Sporocytophaga myxococcoides: one gene and its partner. Each later gene encodes a partner of the first gene's protein in a complex. Links are inferred from orthologs where the notes say so. Each region holds a gene or a part of one and is shown in the gene's direction. Other genes may lie near its edges.

Region 1 (11,151 bases):
GGTTTTACTACTAATTCTTTATTAACTAACCTGATATTTGAAATCGGTCCGGAAAAGTCGTCCTTTTCATACAATGCTTGCTCTTCAAGAAATCCTAAAAAATTATTATTCTCTACAACAGGCAATTGGGTTAACCTGAATTCTTCCATCCATTTCTTTGCTTTCTCTGCTGAATCAGAGACTTTCAATGGCGGAATCATCTGGTTTATAAGTTCTTCGGCAATCATACGGTAGACTCCAGGAATTTGTGAACAAAAGCATTAAACTTTTCAGGATTTTCCATCATTGGAGCATGTCCGCATTTGTCGATAAACCGTAATTCTGAGTTCTTTATTAACCTGTTAAACTCATGAGCAACGAATGGTGGTGTTATTGTATCATTTAGCCCCCAAATTAACAGTGTTGGAATTTTAATATTCGGAACGTCTTTCGCCATGTTGTGCCTTTGGGCAGATTTTGCCAAAGCCACAATATTCATGCATTTTGGAATACTCTTTGTTATGTCAAACACTTCTTTAATAAGCTCTTCAGTAGCAGTTGAGGGATTATAAAAGGTATATTCCACCCTTTCTTTAACATACTCATAACTACCTCTTTTGGGATATGACCCACCCATTCCATTTTCAAATAACCCAGAGCTTCCAGTCAAAACCAACCTTTTGACTTTGGATGAATTTTTTAATGTATAATCAAGACCTACGTGCCCACCTAGTGAGTTTCCCAACAAGGTTAGATCGCTTAACTGTTTGAAGTTGACAAACTTTTCTATAAAAGTAACCAAACCTTCTACACTTGCTGACCTAACAGGCATTTCATAAATAGGCATTAAAGGAATTATGACTCTGTAGTTAGATGTAAACTCTTTAACTACTCCCTCCCAATTGCTTAGCGCTCCAAAAAGCCCATGTAGCAGTAAAAGAACTTCGCCTTTACCTTCATCAATATATTTGAATTCTTTTTCTTGCTTAACTGTAAAAGTCATGATGTGAAGATGTAATTTTATTAACGTGCAAATTAAAACAAAGTTTGAAATATTACTTTATCGAAAAGGATAAACTAAGCCAGTTTTGAATAATTTTTTCACCATTTTCAGATAAAACTGCCTCCGGATGAAACTGTAACCCATAAATCGGGTAATTTTTATGACCAATTGCCATAATTTCTTCATTTTTTGATTCCGCCAAAACTTTAAGCATAGGTGGCAATTTCCCCAGAATTAAAGAATGATATCGAACTACATTAAACTCATCATCAATATTTTCAAACATTTTATCCTTATGCTTCACTTTTATTAATGAAATCTTACCATGCATAGGCTTATCCATTTTCATTATTTGTGCACCAAAAAAATATCCGATTGCCTGATGCCCAAGGCATATTCCTAATATTGGCTTGTGCATCCAGTATTTTTCAATGACAGAAAGAAGCAGTTGTTGATCTTTGGGATTTCCAGGACCGGGAGACAAGACAATTCCCGAAAAAGAATTCAGGATTTCAAGATTTTCAATTTCATCTATCCGCAAGCATCTACAAGCTACACCCTGCTTTTGAAAAAGATGAAGAAGATTATATGTATACGAATCTAAATTATCAATTAGTACTATCAAGCCTTTTGGTTTTCAAGTATCTTTTTCAAAGCTGGAAAAATATCCTGAAAAGGTATAATATAGCTTACAAAATGGATGGTATTCGGGGCAAAAGAAGCTAGCACAGGATAAGCAAATGATTTTTGTCCATATTTAGAAATAAACTCTAGCTTGGCTGCGCTTGTCAACCAAATGAACAGACTAATTATGAAAGCGGTTTTTAATACACCAACAAATGCCCCTGCTGCACTATCAAATACCCCAAGCAGAGTATAATCTAATATTGATTTTAAGAATTTTCCCAAAAAGTATATTCCGATAAAAACCAACAAAAAGATTAACGTGAATGTAACATAAGGAAGCATTTGAGGGAAATCTTTCATATACGGCTGCAACCAATTCATTCCTTCTTTGAGAAGTTTAAATGCAGATAACACCGCAATTATAAATGCGAGGAAAGTAACTACTTCCAATAACAGTCCTTTTTTATATCCTGCATATCCTCCAAGTGCAAGAATCAGAATAACTACTATATCAAAGATTTCCACTTTTATTCCCTATTGACTCAACAATGATTTGACTAATGCTGAAACAACCTTATTATCTGCTGTTCCTGCAAAAGCCTTAGTTGCAGCACCCATAACTTTTCCCATATCTCCAGGGCCTTTAGCGCCAACTTCTGCAATTATTTCTTTAAGTTTTGCTGCTATTTCATCTTCAGAAAGCTGTTTAGGCAAATATTTTTCAATTACAGCTAATTCATCAAGCTCAATTTTCTCTAAATCTGCCCTTCCTTGTCCAGCATAAACTTCTGCTGATTCTTTTCTTTGTTTGGCTGCCTTTGTCAAAAGCTTAATTTCAGCATCCGCAGAAACCTCTCCCTGAGCCCCTTTATCAGTTTCTGCAAGTAAAATAAGAGATTTTATACTTCTTAATGCACGCAATTCATCTTTGTTTTTTGCTAGCATTGCTGATTTTATATCAGCATCGATTTTTTCTTTTAAACTCATGTTTTGAAATTTAATAGAATATTGGATTTATTTGTCATCAAAAATAGTCAAATTATTTTTCAGAAAAAGAAAAAACAATGACCCGATTAAGTGTTAATGTAAATAAAATAGCCACATTGAGAAATTCCAGAGGAGGTAATAACCCCGATTTGATTCAAGTGGCTTTGGATTGTGAAAGATTTGGGGCTCAAGGAATAACAGTTCACCCACGACCAGACGAAAGACATATCAAATATGCAGATGTTTATGCTTTAAAGGCAGTGATTAAAACAGAATTTAATATTGAAGGCAATCCTGAAGGAAAATTCATTGATCTTGTAAAAGAAATAAAGCCCCATCAGGTAACGCTTGTACCTGATCCTCCGGGGGCTATAACAAGCAATGCAGGCTGGAATACGTTAAAATATAAAGACTTTTTAAGAGATGTAATCCGTGATTTTAAAGAAGAGGGCATAAGAGTAAGTCTCTTTGTAGATCCGGTAGAACAAATGGTTGAAGGGGCTGCAGAAGCTGGGGCAGACAGAGTGGAACTTTACACCGAACCTTATGCTAAAAACTTTTTAATGAATAAGGATCAGGCTATTTCTGAATATATTATCGCAGCTAAAAAAGCTGCTTCTCTTGGGCTAGGGCTCAATGCCGGACATGATCTTGACCTTAAAAATTTAAAATATTTAAAAGATAATATCCCTAACCTTGATGAAGTTTCAATAGGGCACGCACTCATTTGCGATGCCCTTTATTTTGGCCTGGAGAATACAATTCAAATGTACCTTAAAGAATTAAACTAAAGAATGAAATTATATTATAAAGATTTAGGTACCGGAAAGCCTTTGATTCTATTGCATGGGCTCTTTGGATCTTCTGACAATTTATTTTCCGTAGCTAAAGAATTGGCAAAAAAATATCATGTATATGTTATAGATGAACGAAATCACGGAAACTCTCCCTGGAGTGACATAATGAATTATGATGTAATTGCCGATGACATCAAAGAATTTATAGAAGATCATGCTCTTCAGGATGCATTTATAGTAGGCCATTCCATGGGAGGAAAGGCTAGTATGAAAATAGCTCAGAAATATCCTGAATTGGTAAGAAAACTAGTTGTTTCTGATATTGCACCGAGATATTATGCACCTCATCACCAGACCATATTAGCTGGATTGAACAGCGTCAATCTTGAAACAATTGAAAGTAGGACAGATGCTGATAATCAGTTAGCAGCACACATAAAAGATTTGTCTACAAGACAATTTCTTTTAAAAAATCTTGGCAGGGATGAAGATGGACATTTCAAATGGAAAATAAATCTAAGCGTAATCACTAAACAGATTGAATTTGTAGGTGCAGGAATTAATGATTCAGAAGTGATTAACACGCCGACTCTCTTTGTCAGAGGAGGCAAGAGTGATTATATAAAAGAAACCGATGAGCCAATTATTAAAAGAATTTTCCCCAATTCTACTATAAAAACAATTGAGGGGGCAAGTCATTGGATTCATGCTGAAAAACCTATAGAATTTATCAACCTCATTCTTGAGTTTGATTCAGAATAGTTTTCGAATAACAAACAGGACTAACGAAATAAGGATACTAAGTAAAATGCTTGTTGCCAGAGGAAAATAGAATGACCAGTTTTTTCCTTTAATAGCAATATCTCCCGGGAGTTTGCCAAGTAGTGGTATTTTATCAGAAAACAATAAAATCAATCCAATTACGATAAATATAAAACCACCAATAATCAACCCTTTCCCTAATCCTTGAAAGTCACTCATTATTTCACCAGTTTAATTGATTAACAAATATAAATACAATGTCGATTCCCAAATCTGAAATTTCAAAATTATATCTGATTCCCTCGATACTGGCAGAAGGTACTGCTCTTCAGATGATGGCTCCGGCAATATTGGAGGTTATTAAAGAAACTGATTATTATTTTGCGGAAAACATCAAAACAGCAAGAAGATATATAAGTGAACTCAAAACAGGGCGAAAAATAGAAGATCTTATTTTTTATCAACTTGATAAAGATACCACTAAAGAAGAGGCGGTGAAATTATTTGATACCATACCTTCAGGGAAAAATATCGGCGTATTATCTGAAGCTGGTTGCCCGGGAATAGCTGATCCAGGTGCCTTGGCAGTCTCAATTGCGCATAAAAAAAAATGGAACATAGTTCCACTTCCTGGTCCATCTTCAATATTTATGGCATTGATGGCATCAGGATTTAATGGCCAGTACTTTTGTTTTAAAGGGTATCTTCCAATTGATAAAGAGCAAAAAATTAGGTCTTTTAAAGCTCTTGAACGCGAAGCCTGGGAGAAAAGAGCAACACAAATAGTCATAGAAACACCTTACCGAAATAATAAATTTTTAGAAGATGTAATTGCCCATGGAAATCCGGAAACACAACTTTGTATAGCATGTGACATTACTGGGCCTCAGCAATACATCAAGACAAAAAATCTTGGAGAGTGGAAAGGAAACTTGCCAGATCTTAATAAAAGACCTGCCGTATTTCTGTTTTTCGGAAGAAACTGAACTTTAAGTTTTTTGTGTTAATGGATTTTAATTTAACTTTGATTATTAGTTATTCTTAAAAAGATACCTTTAAACCTAAAAAATAATGTCATACCTATTTACCTCAGAATCTGTGTCGGAAGGTCACCCTGATAAGGTTGCTGATCAGATTTCAGACGCAATCCTTGACGCAATCCTCGCGCAGGACCCACATTCAAGAGTTGCTTGTGAAACGATGGTTACTACAGGATTAGTTGTAGTTGCCGGTGAAGTTACTACAAAGGCTACTATTGACACTCAGAATATTATAAGAGATACTATTAAGAAAATTGGGTATACCAAAGCAGAGTACATGTTTGAAGCAGACTCTTGCGGTATACTTACAGCGCTTCACCAGCAATCTCCAGATATAGCGCAAGGTGTTAATGAAGGCGAAGGTCTTGACAAAGATCAGGGAGCGGGTGATCAGGGAATGATGTTTGGCTATGCTACGACAGAAACACCGGAATATATGCCTATGGCTTTGGCTTTTTCCCACAGACTGGTAAAAAAACTTGCGGAGATCAGAAAAAAAGGTAAGAAAATGACTTACCTGCGTCCTGATGCAAAATCTCAGGTAACCATTGAGTATGGTGATAATGGGAAGCCCAAAAGAGTTCATACCATAGTCATTTCTACTCAGCACGATGATTTCGGTAAAGATGCTGATATGTTAAAATTGATCAAAAATGACATGATTAATGAAGTAATACCTTCTGTAATTCCGAAAAAACTTATAGACAGTAAAACAATCTTCCACATAAACCCAACCGGTAAATTCGTAATTGGCGGCCCTCACGGAGATTCAGGATTGACAGGAAGAAAAATTATTGTTGATACTTACGGAGGTAAGGGTGCACATGGTGGTGGAGCATTCTCAGGAAAAGATCCTTCTAAAGTTGATAGAAGTGCTGCGTATGCAGCAAGGCACATTGCTAAAAATCTTGTTGCTGCAGGAGTTGCTGAGGAAATTCTTGTTCAGGTGGCTTATGCAATAGGAGTTTCAAAACCGGTTTCTTTAACTGTAAATACATACGGAACTGCAAAAGTAAACATGACCGATGCACAGATTGCTTCTAAAGTATTAAATGTTTTTGATATGAGACCAAAAGCAATCGTTGAAAGATTAGGCCTTAAAAACCCTATCTTCTCTGAAACTGCAGCATACGGACATATGGGAAGAGAGCCATTTACAAAAGAAGTCGAGCTTTCTTATGTGGAGGTGAAAGATGATGGCAAGAAGAAAACAGAGATAAAGAAAATCGTTAATAAAAAAGTTGAATTCTTTACGTGGGAAAAACTTGATCATGTAGAAGCTGTAAAGAAAGAATTCAAAATCAAGTAAAATAAGAAGGGCTCCTAATTGGAGCCCTTCTTATTTAAATTCAAATTAATAAAGCCTGTATTTTTTACCTTAAGCTTTTTTAATTATTTATTTTACTTTTTTAGCTAGATCAGCACCTGCTTTGAATTTTACAACTTTCTTAGCTTTGATCTGAATAGTTTTACCAGTTTGTGGGTTTCTACCAGTTCTTGCTGCTCTTTTAGCTACAGAGAAAGTACCAAATCCAATGATGATAACTTTATCTCCTTTTTTTAGAGTTTTAGAAGCTGCATTTAGGAATGCATCTAGTGCTCTTTTTGAATCAGCTTTAGTAAGTTTTGACTCAGCTGCGATTGCGTCGATTAATTCTGCTTTGTTCATTTTTTTAAAAATTTAACTTGTGTTTAAAATCTTATCTCAAAATTATATGAATTCCAGTATTGTACAATAGTTTTACACAAAAATATATCAAAATGTTGATAACTTTTTTCATTTAATGTGCAGTATTCATAGGGTATACAGGTAATATAAAAATGAAAACATACGTCGAAACAGGGTTACAGGTTGTGGAAAACTTGAATTCCTTATCCACAAAGGAATCCAGGGAGAATTTAAAAAGCCTTAAGTAGAATTACTCCGAACAAACAAAAATCGCCATAAAGCACTCATTAGTAGTGCTTTATGGCGAAAAAGTAGTATTATTAAATGAACAGTATAAATGCTATAAAATCATATATCCGGATATTAAAAATCATATCCAAAAGTAAAATACAATAGTGGAGACTGAACTACATTATTTTTAATTCCCCAAGCTACATCTACTTTTACATAGTATCCCAATAATAAAGTTCTGGCTCCAAGTCCATAGCCCACCAGGAATGGATTCACATAGTTTCTAACCTGAGCCGTAAAAGGGTTTCCGTTTCCTCCGGCAATTGTAGTGTTAATGCTATTATTTTTACTAAAAGGTGTATCACCTGTCCAGGCTGATCCAGCATCTGTAAATGCTACTAACTGAAAATTTCTTAAAAATGAAGAAGATATTGGCTGTCTGTATATAGCTCTGAATGGTATTCTTAACTCAGCATTCATCAGCACATAACGTGAACCAAACTGTGAATTATAAATAAAACCTCTCATTGGCATTGCATATTCAATGAAAAGTAAATCAGAGTTATTTTTAAACTGAGATATAGCTAAAGGACTGTTAGGTGATGAATTGTCAGTTGAATTAAACAACCAGTTGTCCATTCCACCAAGTAAAAAGTTTTTCTTTGCATTACCAGTGAATGATCCACCAGCAACACGCGCTGCCAGAACAATTTCTTTATAAATTCTCTGATACCTTCTCAGATCAAGGTTAATTTTACCAAAATTGTTCGAAGAAGTCCCATTAGCTACATACTGCTCTGCACTAAGAATAAACCTTGTTCCCTCAATCATATTCAAACCTAGCTTTATGGTGTTATCAAAAACAAAGCTGAGATTAAGTCCCTGATATCCTTGGGTAATATCCTTAGAAGTCGTTTCAGTAACAGCTCTTCTCGTAAAAGCCGCAAACGGACTTACACTTAATCTGGAATAGACAGAGAAAGGATATGATTCAGTAAATGTTAATTTATTCAAAGTATAAATCTGAGAAGACGTCGACTCATTTGAGGCAAACAAATTTTTTCTATCATACCTGACTTTGAGGTCAATTCTCTTCTTCAGATAAATATATTCTCCGAATATATTATTAGTTTTTAAATCAGCAACCCCAAAAGCTCCAACGTTTATTCTATGATTGCCAAGAACATCTGACATTTGGCCTTCAAGTAATATGCCCAGTCCTCTTAATGGATCAATTAGTATTGTTGAAATGACATTATCAATGCCAAAAAAGTTTCTATATGGATATGGCCCAAGAAAAGATGTTCTTTTCTGCAATTGATTTTTATTAGTATCGGCAAGTTCTGGCCTTAATGGAATTTCCGCAACCCTTCCTTTATTAATAGTATCTTTCAGTTCGGACTCAAATCTGAAATCATCTAAATTTATTTCTTTAACTTTTTCTTTCGAATTGTATTCAAACTCCTGCTTCTCAGATCTTGTAATGTTATCGTCAGTTTTCTCATCAATTCTTGTAGAAGGCTCTAGTCTTGTAAAAACTGAATCAAGGTTATAATGAGGAAAAAAGTAAGCTCTTTCTTTTCCTCCAACCCTGTTTATAGTAACCAGATTATTGTTAGCACTTGATATATGGAATGATTTAATATTATATAAAAAAGCTGATTTTCTGGATAACTTTTTATCGGTTAAGTTCAGGCCGTATAAATTATCAATCTTATCATTGTCTGAGATAAACAAAACTGAATTTGAAGATTTTACAAATACTGGCTGCATTACATTGATATCATTAGTAAGTCTTACTAATTTATTACTCCCATTGTACTTAAATAACGAATATTGCTCTAAGGGCTTATAAATTTCCTTTTTAGGCAGTATCAGTGTATCGGAACTTCTGTTCGAGGCAAATATTATTTCTTTAGTTGTCCCATAGAATGAAGGAGACAGGTCATCAAAGATGTCATTAGTTATTTGCTTCATTCCTCCACGGGCATTATCCATTAAAAACAAATCTGTTTGCCCATCTTTATCTGCACTGAATATTATCGCTGTTCCATCCTCTGAAAAAGCAAAATCAAAAACATGTTTGAAATAAGTAATCTTCTTTTTTACCTTATCTCTGGTTTTCAGGTTGTGAATTTCCAAATACGTTTTGTCGCTTTTGGTATAGATAAAAGCAAGTTCATCATCTGACTTCCAGGTAAATGTGGGATTATGTACATCAAAATCGCGTTGCGCACTTCTGGTCCCCCCCTTTCTTATAGTACTTGATTCCTGTTTCCCTTTGTCTGTTATCTCAACCGCAAATAACTTATATTTTCCATCCTGAAACTTCACAAACGCCATTCTATTCCCCTTAGAATTAACCTTTACTGCACTTAAAGCATTCTTTTTAGAGGAATTTAATCTTAAATATTTATCATCCTGAGGTTCTTTGTACTCTTTTTTCAGATTGTTATTTATACCCAAGTAAAAATTTCTGAATTCGGCTAAAAAAATTGAATAAGGAATTCCAAGCGTACTCTCAATGGCGGCCTCTTCGTTTCTTACAATACGAGTAAGGTTTAGAAGATTAGGTACAGTATAAAGACCGTATTTTTCAACAATATAATTCCAGATACCGTGACCGGCAAGTTCAGCTTCTCTTCCAGTCAGGGCCGCTGGCACTTTATATTTTTTTTTCTCAAGTGCACCTCTCACATGAGAATTCATATATGGAGAATTACCATAAGCAACGTAAGCTGCAAGTCCTCTAATATACCACTCCGGCAAGCTTAGCAAATATGAACTCTGTACTACATCTTTAAGGCTTCCTCCATACATCATTACATTCAGAAGTATTTTTGTAATGCCATATGTAATTTCCTTTTTAAAATCTACCTGGCTTCCTTTGTAAGATACTTCAATTCTAGATTTCACAAAGCTTGTATTACCACCAACAACCACAAGATCCTCTCCCAATCCAATATTACTTTGCTCACTCTTCTGAGGAGAAGCATAAACAATCATCCTAATTCTGTCATATGGAGTAAAACCAATAAGCTCAATAACTCTTTCCAATTCTTCCTCAGCATACCTTCCAGCACTCTGAGCAAGCTCCATATCTCCCTCGTTATAGAAGATTTCAAAGTTATGAGTTGTAAAAACCCTCCATTTAAAACTTTTATATTGGATTCTGTTTTTGCCAAACTGATCTATGTAAGCCTGAGAATAAGCATTTGATACAAAAAACAATGAGAGGAACCAGATATAAATAAAACGCATAATATATTAGCCATCAATGGCGGTGAAAGAATGATTCAAACCTAGATATATTAACTTCATTATCCAGAGATTTATTTTCTTCTAAAAAAGAAAATAATTGCTCTGCAAAATATGGTGCCAAACTTATTCCCTTTGTACCTAAACCGTTAAATATTGCCAGTTGTGGGTATTGGGGATGTAATCCTAATATTGGTCTTCGGTCACTCGTAGATGGCCGAATTCCTGCTTCCTGTCTTACATATTCAAAATCAAAACTTACAAGATCTTTCAATTTATTTTCAATTTCCTCTCTGGCCTTTTGGGTAACCTCATCTGTCAAGTCTTTCCAATCATATGTAGACCCAGCCTTTAAATTTCCATTATACAACGGAACTACAAATACTCCTTTGCTTATAATCTGTTTCAAAGGGAAGTGAGTTTTTAAAGTTAAAACCTCCCCTTTCACAGGGATATATGGGATCCAATTAAAATAGGGGTTAAATTGATTCAGATAACCTTCAGCGAAAATAACTTTTCTTGCCTTGTAATTTCCCCACCTTATACCTTCATTTTCAAATACCAGGTCAGAGCAACTGAACTTTTCACTGATAATGCTTTCCCTTTTATCAAAATATCTGAGTGCTGCTGAAAGCAATGTTACTGTATCTACATAACCTCCTTTAAAAAGACTTAGACCGCCAAAATGTTTGTTTTTATTAATAGGAAAATCATCTGATGAGGTAACCACCCTTGAAAATTTATTATATGCTTCATCAGAATTACTTACCCAATGATTTTGTTCTTCAATAGAGCCAA
Region 2 (11,172 bases), on another replicon or contig:
CGAAGATACCATCTGGAGAGAAGATATACTTACTTTTTATAAAAATAGAAATTACAAACTTGCATGGTCATATAAAGGAAAATTCATTCCTCAGGCAAACTACGTAATCAATATGATTAAGAATATTGATGAAGAAGGATTTTCTATGGAATGCTTTCCTACCAATGATATCTGGCATCATTATATTCAGCTTTCTGACTACCAGAAGTCTATACTCCCTGAACACATTAAGGCAAGAGAAGAGTTTGACATATTCCTTTCCATAACTTTTTTTAAATATGCACGGAAGATCTGGGCAGGTATTAATAATCCCGAAAAGTACGATTGGTTTATCACAAAAAAAACAATAAACGAAAGAGAACTCCTTATGTCCATTCTCAAAGCAGAGCTGGACAGCACTTTTTCTGCATCTAAATTTCATCCTTTGCATAGACAATACAAACTACTAAAGGAAACCCTTATTCAATACAGAAAAATAGCTCGTCAAGGGGGCTGGGGTAATATTACCAAGAGCACTTATAAAATTAAACCCGGCGATACTTCTTCAATCATAAAACAACTACGCTATCGTCTTGCATTCGAAAGCAAAGTATTAAAAGCTGATACAAGCAATTATTTTGACTCAACTCTGGTATTTGCTTTAAAAAAATTCCAGTTCTGCCACGGCCTTGAAACTACAGGTATTTTGGACTCTTACACTATAGATGAATTGAATATTCCGGTTGAAAAAAGAATTTTACAAATTTCAGCCAATATGGAAAGATGGAGATGGCTACCGGAAAAAGGAAGTGATTTGTATCTCGCCATAAATATTCCAGAATTTGCACTACATGTATATGAAGAAAATAAACACGCATGGCAAATGAATGTCATTGTAGGAAAGACATTATCACATACACCAATATTTTCAAATGAAATTCAGTTTCTGGTATTTAATCCTTCCTGGAATGTACCAAAAAGTATTGCGGTTAAAGAATTACTTCCGTTGCAGAAAAAAGATCCCGCATATCTAACCAGAAACAATATGCAGGTATTTATGAGCAATAAACTAAATACCCCTATTCATCCAGATAGCATAATATGGCATTCGATCAATGAACAAAACTTCAATTTAACCTTTATACAAACTCCAGGACCTGAAAATCCTCTTGGTAAGGTGAAATTCTTATTCCCTAATACTTTCGACGTTTACCTTCACGACACGCCAGCAAAACACCTTTTCACACAGAAGGAAAGAGGATTTAGTCATGGTTGCATTCGTCTGGAAGAACCGATGAAACTGGCTCAATACCTTCTAGAAAAACAAGGCATGTGGAAAGAGAAAGAAATTAACAAACTCCTCGAAATGGATAAGGAAGTATATATGAAACTCAAGAAAAAAGTACCTGTTTACATTGTATACTTCACGACCTGGATGGATAGCAACGAAAATGTCCATTTCCGAAAAGATATTTATGGTCTGGATCAGAAACTTATAGATGAATTGAACTTTTAATACTGATTTTCAGATTAATAAATAATAAATCTGCCAATCTGTCAGTTTGGAATAAATTTCTTATCTTTGCAAAAAGAATTTATAAAAATGGAAGACAGGATCAATCATAAGGAATCAATGACAGCAGAGGAAAAAGCCGCCTGTGATTTACCTAGAATTAGCCTTGAACAAAATACAGGTAATAAAAGAAAATTATATATAGAAAGCTACGGCTGCCAGATGAATTTCTCTGACAGCGAAATTGTAACTTCTATTATGCATAAAAATGGTTTTGATACAACCAACAGCATGGAACTTGCTGATGTGATCTTTATAAATACCTGTTCGATCAGAGAAAATGCTGAACAAAAGGTAAGAAACCGTCTTGCCCAATTCAATGCTTTGAAAAAAAGAAAGCGATCTCTGACAATCGGAGTATTAGGATGCATGGCGGAAAGGTTAAAAGCTAAATTCCTGGAAGAAGAAAAAATTGTTGATCTGGTAATAGGACCAGATGCTTATAGAGATCTTCCAAATTTAATGGCCGAGGCAGATGAAGGTAATAAAGCTGTTAATGTCTTTTTATCAAAAGAAGAAACTTATGCGGATATCAGTCCTGTAAGGTTAAATTCAAATGGCGTCAGTGCATTCGTTTCCATTATGCGGGGCTGCGACAACATGTGTTCATTTTGTGTCGTTCCCTTTACAAGGGGACGTGAACGCAGCAGAGACCCTCATTCTATAATAAAAGAAACTATAGAACTTGTAGAACAAGGGTATAAAGAAGTTACCCTTCTTGGTCAGAATGTAGATTCTTACAAATGGCAGTCTGAGGATGGAAGTGAAAAGGTAAACTTTGCTCAGTTACTTGAAAAAGTAGCGCTTATCAGCCCTGATCTGAGAGTCAGATTTTCAACTTCACACCCCAAAGATATTACAGATGAAGTACTTTATACAATCAAAAAGTATGAAAACATCTGTAACTACATACACCTGCCTGTTCAGAGCGGTAACAGCAGAGTACTTGACCTAATGAACCGTACTTACACCAGAGAATGGTACCTTGACAGAGTAAAAGCCATCAGAAATATCATTGGAGAAGACTGTGGCATATCATCTGATATGATTACGGGCTTCTGCACAGAGACAGAAGAGGAACATCAGGAAACATTATCCCTCATGGAAGAAGTAAAGTTTCATTTTGCTTATATGTTTGCATACTCTGAAAGGCCGGGTACTCTTGCTCAGAAAAAGTATGCCGATGATATTCCGGAAGAGACTAAAATGAGGCGTCTTAATGAGGTAATCAACCTGCAGCAAGAACATTCTTTATATAGAAACAAAGAAGCTCTGGGTAAAGTACACAAAGTGCTCGTGGAAGGAGAATCAAAAAAATCAAATCTGGAATATAAAGGCAGGAATTCTGAAAATACAGTTGTGGTGTTTCCTAAAGGAGACTGCAAAATGGGTGATTACGTGAACGTCCTTGTAACAGACTGTTCACTTGCCACTCTTTTTGGGGAAATTATAGAAATAATTCCCTCTTCAACAAAAATCAGTAATTAAAATCGAAGGGAGGATCCGTGAATCTGAATGAAGAAATACAAAGCGTAAAACAAAGATTTGGGATTATTGGTAATGCTCCTGTTTTAAATCATGCGATACAGGTTGCTATTCAGGTTGCACCCACCGACATGACTGTTTTAATCACCGGAGAAAGTGGAAGCGGAAAAGAATCCTTTTCTAAAATAATACATTCCTTAAGCGCACGCAAACATGGACAATTTATTGCCATCAATTGTGGAGCAATTCCCGAAGGAACCATAGATTCAGAACTATTTGGTCATGAGAAAGGCTCTTTTACCGGAGCTCATGAGGCGAGAAAGGGATATTTCGAGGTGACCAACGGTGGTACAATTTTTTTGGATGAAATCGGTGAAATGCCTGTGGGCACACAAGCCAGACTACTAAGAGTACTTGAAAACGGAGAATTTATAAAAGTTGGCTCTTCCAAAGTACAAAAGACTAATGTAAGAGTAGTAGCTGCAACCAACGTAGACCTGTTTGAGGCTGTGGAGAAAAGAAAGTTTCGGGAAGACCTTTATTACAGACTGAATACGGTACCTATCTTCGTACCTCCATTAAGGGATCGTGAAGGCGATAAAGAGTTACTATTTAGAAAATTTGCTTCAGATTTTGCCGATAAATATAAAGTGCAGCCAATCAGACTCAATGATGAAGCAAAGGTTGCACTTAATAATTTTCGCTTTCCTGGTAATATTCGTCAGCTTAAAAATATAGTAGAGCAGATTTCCGTTCTTGAAACTAACAGAGATATCACTAAAGAAACTTTATTAAAATACCTACCTGAGCCTCACAGTGGTATTCCTGCCGTTTACAATAAAGACAAGAATAAAACAGATGATTTTTCAGAAAGAGATATTTTGTATAAAATTCTCTTTGACATGAAGAAAGACATGACAGAGTTAAAAAAACTGGTTTTTGAACTTCTTCAAAATGAAAATTATGGTTCACAAATGATCAAAGATCATCCTGATCTCTTTACTGGTATTACCGAAGAGGTCTATCCCAGAGAACAACGCCAGGCTAAATTTCTGCTACCTCCTACTACAGAAGAGCACATACATGACCATGCTCCAATTGAAATTGAAAAAATAGAGGATGCAATACAAGAGCCGGAAGAAGAATCTCTTTCACTTGAAGACAAGGAAAAAGAAATGATTTTAAAGGCACTTAAAAGAAATCATAATAAAAGAAAAAATGCTGCACGTGACCTTGGCATTTCCGAACGTACACTGTACAGGAAATTAAAGCAGTATGAAATCGAAGAATAATTTTGATTTAATAAAAGAATTTTGAATATAGTATCATGAATAAATTTTCCTCTGCCATAAATCTGTTCAGATTAAGCATCAAAGCTCTTATGCTGGTTTTGATTCTTTCTTTTCTTACAGGATGTGGTGTATATTCCTTTACTGATGGAAGAATTCCTCCGGAAGTCAAAAATATTTCTATCCTGAATTTTCCAAATGACGCAGGTAATGGCCCTCCTAATCTTTCTCAAAGTTTCACCGAAAAATTAAGAAGCTATTATCAGCAAAACTCTAATCTTGTTTTAGTAAAAAGCAATGGAGACTGGCAACTGGAAGGACGAATCGTTGGTTATAACGTTACACCAGTTGGTGTTCAGTCAAATGAAATTGCAGGAATCAACAGATTGGTTATAAAAATTGAAGTAAAATTTATTAATACATTGGATGAAAAAGCCAGTTTCACCAATGTCTTCACCAGCCCTCCTACAAGTGGCGACTTTCCTGCCAATCAGACGTTATCACAGGTAGAAGGATCATTAGTTAATAAGATGCTGGACCAGATAGTATTGGATATCTTTACAAAAACCACTTCCAACTGGTAAAATTTAAAACACCCGGATAAATATTGAATAAGCAACGTTTCATAGATTTAATCACAAACTCCACGGAAGTTTCTTCTACAGATCTTAAAGATCTGGAAGAAGTCGTGAAAATATTTCCTTACTGCCAGGCAGCTCATATCCTGTTTGCCAAGGCTTCCTATGAAACAGACAATATGCTTGCTGAAAAAAGAATCAGAAAAGCAGCGGCCTATTCTTTTGACAGGAAAAACCTAAAAAAGATAATTCATCATTCCAGGTACTCTTTTAAATCAGATAATAAATCTTTCGCTCCTGTAATTCAGGCACCGGCGCCTGAAAATCTTCTTGAAGAAAAAGTACTTATTGAAGAAATCGAAGAAGAAAACATTGCCATTAGCGAAACAGCCCAGGATGCGATTAACATTCCTGAAGAGGAAAATAACAAGGTAATTTCTGAATCTCATAAAAGTAACGAAACTTCAGTTCAGAATGAAAATCAAATTCATCCTCAAATTGAAGACGAAACTTCGCCTGAACCTGAAAAATTTTCAATCCCTACAGGCAAGGTCATTACCAACTCAAAAGAGTTTTTCGAAGACCTGCAGAAAAATCTGCAGAATTTAAGAAAACTGAAAGAAGAAGCGGCCAGAGATAATACACCTGATACTAATGCAAAGGGAGAAACTCCTTCTCCATCTGCCTCATCGGCTATAATGCCTGAAAAAAAGTACGCTTTCCCCGAAGACAAAATCCTGGAAGAACTATCGAAGAAAGAGGCATTTAAAGGAAAAAACAAAATCAACATTGAAAAATTCCCTTGGGAAAAGGTTGAAATTTTTTTAAAGAAAGAAGAAGAGAAAAACGCTTTTCTGGAGAAAAAGATCATTGAGAAGAATATTGATAATGAGGAAATCAGCAATAAAGATGCTGATTTGCACCTACAATATCTTGAATTCCTGGAAAGAGGGAGAAAACAACTTGATAAAAAGCAAATTGAGAATATAATAGATAAATTTATAAAAGAAGATCCTACCATTCCCCCTTTAAATCCTAGAACTATTGCCGAGGAACAGGAAGACCTTTCCGCGAAGTCGGGTGTAGAATCTAAAGGATTGGTATCTGAAAATTTTGCTAAAATTTTAATAAAACAAGGTAAAATTCAGAAAGCCATTGATATTTACACACAATTAAGTTTGAAAAATCCTGAAAAAAGTACTTACTTTGCAGGCCTTATTAATGAATTAAAAAACGAAAAATAATTTATAATGGAAATCTTTATCACGGTTTTAATATTTATAGCCTGTTTTTTCCTTGTTGTTCTGGTACTTGCACAAAATTCTAAAGGTGGTGGGCTTTCCGGAAACTTTGCAGGTGGTTCTACTCAATTTATGGGAGTTAAAAAAACTGGGGATTTGCTTGAAAAATTAACCTGGGGGTTTGCAATAGGCCTGGTTGTTCTTTGTCTTGGCGTCAATCTTCTTTATAAAAACAATATAGAAGAAAATGATGGAGGCATTAACAGCGTGAATGTGGAAAGAGCTCAGGAAGGAAATAAATTAATGCCTAAAGCGCCGGGTGAAGGTCAGGAAAAAGTTCCTGCAACAAATGATTCGGCTCAATAATGTTAATATAAAAAAGTATATAAATAAAAAAGCCTCTGATTTAGAGGCTTTTTTATTTATATACATTCATTGGGTCTAATCACTTTAATTAAATTTCTGAATAAAGTTTTTTAACCAACAATCTCTTGGTAATTGGCATTACAGTTTCTTCAAAGGGATAGCTAAATTTTGAATTAACAAGAAAAGTAGCGGGATTGGGCAACTTTTTATACTTTTTAATCAACTCCAGTTTAATATTTTCATATGTATTCCCTATTGTCTTACTGATATTTTCGACAAAATGAGTATGAATACCTCTGTATTTGGCTTCAGCAGTTTGAAATAATGTAACCTGATATTCATAGACCCGGGTTTCGCTCCTGTTATTGGTGTGAAACAAAAGGTATCCTGCATCCAAATTAAGAGGAGACAATCCTATCGGACTTATTGACAGCATGTCTTCAATCTCTTCATAAATCTCCTTCCCCTCCACCAACTGATCCTTAAGCTTAGGCAATGCAAACATTACGATTTCCTCCAATTCCCTCATAATCTTGTCATCATTTACCAATTCTTCATAAATGATTTCAAGCTTTTCAAAATCAGCACTGGAAATTTGCTTTGGAAAATGTTCTTTCAGAAGCTGTTTATTTTCCTTTAAACGCAGGAGATTTTGATAGTGAAAAAGCAGATCAGAAAGAAACGGATAAAGTTTTTTTTCATTAAAGCTTCCCTTCACATCTTGCAGGTAAGCGAGGAGCATATATTTTTTATACTCAAAATCTATAAGTCCTTCTGTCAGCCAGTTTTTATTTAACTCTTTCATAATCCCAAAAAAGTTATACTAATTATACGGTTAGAATGCCATTTTGTTAGCTTTTAAATAATTTATCCAATTCTCCTCAAAAAAACAAATGAAAAAATGACAGTTCTTAAAACAAAAAAGGCAGATCTCTGTTTAAATGCCTCACCACTCACTGACAAATGTTCAGCTTTTTACCTCTGGCACAGGAAATGCAGAGCTGGCAGTATCCAAGAAATTAAATAACTTTTAAACGTATAAAATTAAACGCTTTAACAAAATGAGTAACAACTTAAGCATCAAGCCACTAGCAGACAGAGTTTTAATCCAACCTGCTCCTGCTGAAGAAAAAACAGCTTCTGGTATCATTATTCCTGATACAGCTAAAGAAAAACCTCAAAGAGGATCTGTAGTTGCTATCGGAACAGGAAAAAAAGATGAGCCTCTGACTGTAAAAGTAGGAGATACTGTTCTTTATGGTAAATATTCAGGCACTGAGATCACCATAGATGGCAAAGAGTATCTTATGATGCGCGAAGCTGATATTTTCGCAGTTCTTTAACAACTTAATTGTCTAAAAGCAAATCAATTACAAAAACCAAAAAAAATTAAAAATACCATGGCAAAAAATATATTTTTCGATACAGAAGCCAGAGAAAAACTGAAAAAAGGTGTAGATGCATTGGCTGACGCTGTAAAGGTGACATTAGGACCAAAAGGAAGAAATGTAATCCTTGACAAAAAATTCGGTGCTCCAACAGTTACCAAAGATGGTGTTTCTGTTGCTAAAGACATTGAATTAAAAGAACCAATCGAAAATATGGGTGCACAACTTGTAAAAGAAGTTGCATCTAAAACAGCTGATGCTGCTGGTGATGGTACTACTACTGCTACTGTGCTTGCTCAGGCAATTTTCAACGCTGGTATTAAAAACGTAGCAGCAGGTGCAAACCCAATGGATCTTAAAAGAGGTATCGACAAAGCTGTAGAAGCTATCGTTGCTGATCTGAAAAAACAATCTAAAAAAATCGAAAGCTCTCAGGAAGTAGCTCAGGTTGCTACCATCTCTGCCAACAACGATGAGGAAATTGGTAAAATGATTGCCAATGCTATGGATAAAGTTGGCAAAGACGGAGTTATCACTGTAGAAGAAGCTAAAGGTACTGAGACAGAAGTAAAGATCGTTGAAGGTATGCAATTCGACAGAGGATACCTTTCTCCTTACTTTGTAACCAATGCAGATAAAATGGAAGCTGATCTTGACAATCCTTTCATCCTTATCTATGACAAGAAGATCTCTTCAATGAAAGAATTGCTTCCAGTATTGGAACAAGTAGTTCAAACAGGAAAACCATTGTTGATTATTGCTGAGGATCTTGATGGAGAAGCTCTTGCTACTCTTGTTGTAAACAAGATCAGAGGTGCGTTGAAAATTGCTGCTGTAAAAGCTCCAGGATTTGGAGACAGAAGAAAAGCAATGCTTGAGGATATCGCGGCATTAACAGGTGGAACTGTAATCTCTGAAGAAAGAGGATTCAAACTAGACAACGCTACTCTTGATTTCTTAGGTACTGCTGAAAAAATCATTGTTGACAAAGACAATACTACAATTGTTAACGGTGCAGGTCAAAAAGAAGAAATCAAAGCAAGAGTTAATCAAATCAAAGCTCAGATCGAATCTACTACATCTGACTATGATAAAGAAAAACTTCAGGAAAGACTTGCTAAGCTTTCAGGTGGTGTAGCTATCCTTTATGTAGGTGCCGCTACTGAAGTTGAAATGAAAGAGAAAAAAGACAGAGTTGATGATGCATTACATGCAACAAGAGCTGCTGTTGAAGAAGGCGTTATCCCTGGTGGTGGTGTAGCTCTTATCAGAGCTAGTGCAGCACTTGATAATTTAAAACTATCTCACGAAGATCAGATTACAGGTGTACAAATTATCAGAACTGCAATCGAAGCTCCATTAAGAACTATCGTATTCAACGCAGGTCTTGAAGGTTCTGTAATCGTTCAGAAAGTAAAAGAAGGACAAGGTGATTATGGATACAATGCACGTGATGACAGATATGAAAACATGTTTGCTGCTGGTATCCTTGACCCAACCAAAGTTACAAGATTAGCTCTTGAGAACGCTGCTTCAATTGCTGCTCTTCTTCTTACTACTGAGTGTGTTGTTGCAGATCAGCCGGAAGATAAAGCTGCTCCTGCAATGCCTCACATGGGCGGCGGAATGGGCGGAATGATGTAATACCCTCTTTACCAAAACAATAATAAAAATGCCTCTGTTAAATTAACAGAGGTATTTTTTTGTTATTTATAAAAGGATTAAATTTGCCATGTTAACCTTTTAAGTTTATGGTTCATCAAAATGTGACGATGAATTGGGTTTACGAACATTTCCTTGCTTATTTGCATTTAAGCATTGCGGACTGTGATTGTATCGTATCCCAAAAAGAGTTGAACAACCTTTCATGTTTCACTCTTCTTAAAAATCTAAGCCCTGAAAGAGGCTTAAAGCTTGTAAAAGAGGTCTATATAGAATTTCTTTCTCATACGGAAGAAGAAAAAAGGGCTTATATCAGGGAGAATGTCTCCAAATTTCTCCGCACAGAATTCATAAAAAACAGAGTTATAGTAGATTTAGAAGACGCTGTTCATCTAAAAGATGAGGAAAGTGAAGAATATATCATGTTCAGATATATCCGGAAGGTAATAAATAACTGCAAATAAGAAACCTCTGAAAATAATCATAAATAATCTGCTTATCTTATTCCAAATTAAGGTAACAAATTATCTTTTTCTTAAAGCTATCTGAAGTTTAAAGTGATCTTAAACTAAGTAGAATAGCTGCTCCTATAACCATCAACATTGTCAGAAGATCAAAGTCGGGCAAAGTCGATTTTAAAAACTTCATACTCATACTCTTTCCAGTTTGATTTATTAATTGCAAATCTAGAAAGAGTATGTAAACAAATCATTATCAGAAAATTAAAAAAACTTCAAGGATTTAAGCAACTGCCTTGCGCACATAAGATCGCTCTTTATACTTAAGGGCTACAAAAATAAATACAATGGCAGTTATTAACATCAAACCACTAAAAAACCAGAAATATGCCGGTCCTGCCAGTTTGGATGTTTTATCCGGATTTTGAATGAACCAGTTTATCAAAGCTGTAAACAAACTTCCCAAAGAAACCGAAAGAAGAAAAAAGCCCATAATAAGAGATTTCATATTATTGGGAGCTTGAGTATATGAAAACTCCAACCCAGTTCCGTAAATCATTACTTCTGATATTGTAAGTATCAAATACGCGAAACACTGCCATAAAATTGAAATATCCTTTCCTGCATAAAGGCTTGTTTCCATGAAAGCAACTATGGCAAATGAAGAGGCGCATATAAACATTCCAATTGTAATTTTTCTTAATGATGTAAGTTTAAAGAATCTTCCTAGAAAAGGATAAACAACAAGGTCAAATAGAGGCACCAGAATAAGGACAAAAATCGGGTTTAAGGCCTGAACCTGATCAGGAAGGATTTCAAATTGATAATATCCAAATAGATCAAATGACTTAATCATATGAGGATTCATTGCTTGAATTACCCATGAAGAACCTGTCTGTTCATACAATGACCAGAAGACTGCAATAAAAAGGTATATTACCACTAGTCCTCCCATTGCGTTCATTCCTTCCTTGCTAAGTATTTCTTCTTTATATTTTTTCCAACCAACAGGAGGGATAACTGCGTATTTTGATCTACCTAACCAAAATATAACAGTAGCTAAAAGCATTAAAGCCCCGGGAACACCAAAGGCTATAGAAGGTCCAAATTTCCTCAAAAGAATAGGTGTAAAAATGGTTGAAACAAAAGCTCC

Evidence for each region.
Region 2: the proteins of metK (region 1) and groL are in contact, whole or in part, in a cryo-EM structure (PDB 8P4O), measured with the Escherichia coli proteins. The link is inferred for Sporocytophaga myxococcoides from one-to-one orthologs.

Annotation. Positions count from the first base shown.
Region 1 is NZ_BBLT01000014.1:75,943-87,093, forward strand. The notes cover bases 4,423-7,365. They hold metK (methionine adenosyltransferase), read left to right. Parts: upstream 4,423-5,226; coding sequence 5,227-6,504; downstream 6,505-7,365. Other genes in these bases: MYP_RS23500 (SAM-dependent methyltransferase), read left to right, coding at 4,423-5,141; MYP_RS23510 (HU family DNA-binding protein), read right to left, coding at 6,592-6,864; MYP_RS23515 (PD40 domain-containing protein), read right to left, coding at 7,228-7,365. Also shown: MYP_RS23460 (CBS domain-containing protein), read right to left, coding at 1-227; MYP_RS23465 (alpha/beta fold hydrolase), read right to left, coding at 224-982; MYP_RS23470 (anthranilate synthase component II), read right to left, coding at 1,035-1,607; MYP_RS23475 (CvpA family protein), read right to left, coding at 1,604-2,134; MYP_RS23480 (GatB/YqeY domain-containing protein), read right to left, coding at 2,144-2,596; MYP_RS23485 (pyridoxine 5'-phosphate synthase), read left to right, coding at 2,674-3,387; MYP_RS23490 (alpha/beta fold hydrolase), read left to right, coding at 3,391-4,155; MYP_RS23495 (DUF2905 family protein), read right to left, coding at 4,147-4,374; more of MYP_RS23500, read left to right, coding at 4,413-4,422; more of MYP_RS23515, read right to left, coding at 7,366-10,356; MYP_RS23520 (NAD(P)/FAD-dependent oxidoreductase), read right to left, coding at 10,370-11,151. UniProt on the Escherichia coli protein: Catalyzes the formation of S-adenosylmethionine (AdoMet) from methionine and ATP.
Region 2 is NZ_BBLT01000001.1:342,080-353,251, reverse strand. The notes cover bases 7,264-10,227. They hold groL (chaperonin GroEL), read left to right. Parts: upstream 7,264-7,911; coding sequence 7,912-9,543; downstream 9,544-10,227. Other genes in these bases: MYP_RS01490 (hypothetical protein), read left to right, coding at 9,651-10,025; MYP_RS01500 (co-chaperone GroES), read left to right, coding at 7,573-7,854; MYP_RS01505 (hypothetical protein), read right to left, coding at 7,264-7,316. Outside these bases: MYP_RS01535 (L,D-transpeptidase family protein), read left to right, coding at 1-1,495; tRNA (N6-isopentenyl adenosine(37)-C2)-methylthiotransferase MiaB, read left to right, coding at 1,583-3,040; MYP_RS01525 (sigma-54 interaction domain-containing protein), read left to right, coding at 3,058-4,329; MYP_RS01520 (LptE family protein), read left to right, coding at 4,365-4,910; MYP_RS24665 (hypothetical protein), read left to right, coding at 4,934-6,148; preprotein translocase subunit SecG, read left to right, coding at 6,155-6,511; more of MYP_RS01505, read right to left, coding at 6,600-7,263; MYP_RS01485 (POT family MFS transporter), read right to left, coding at 10,303-11,172.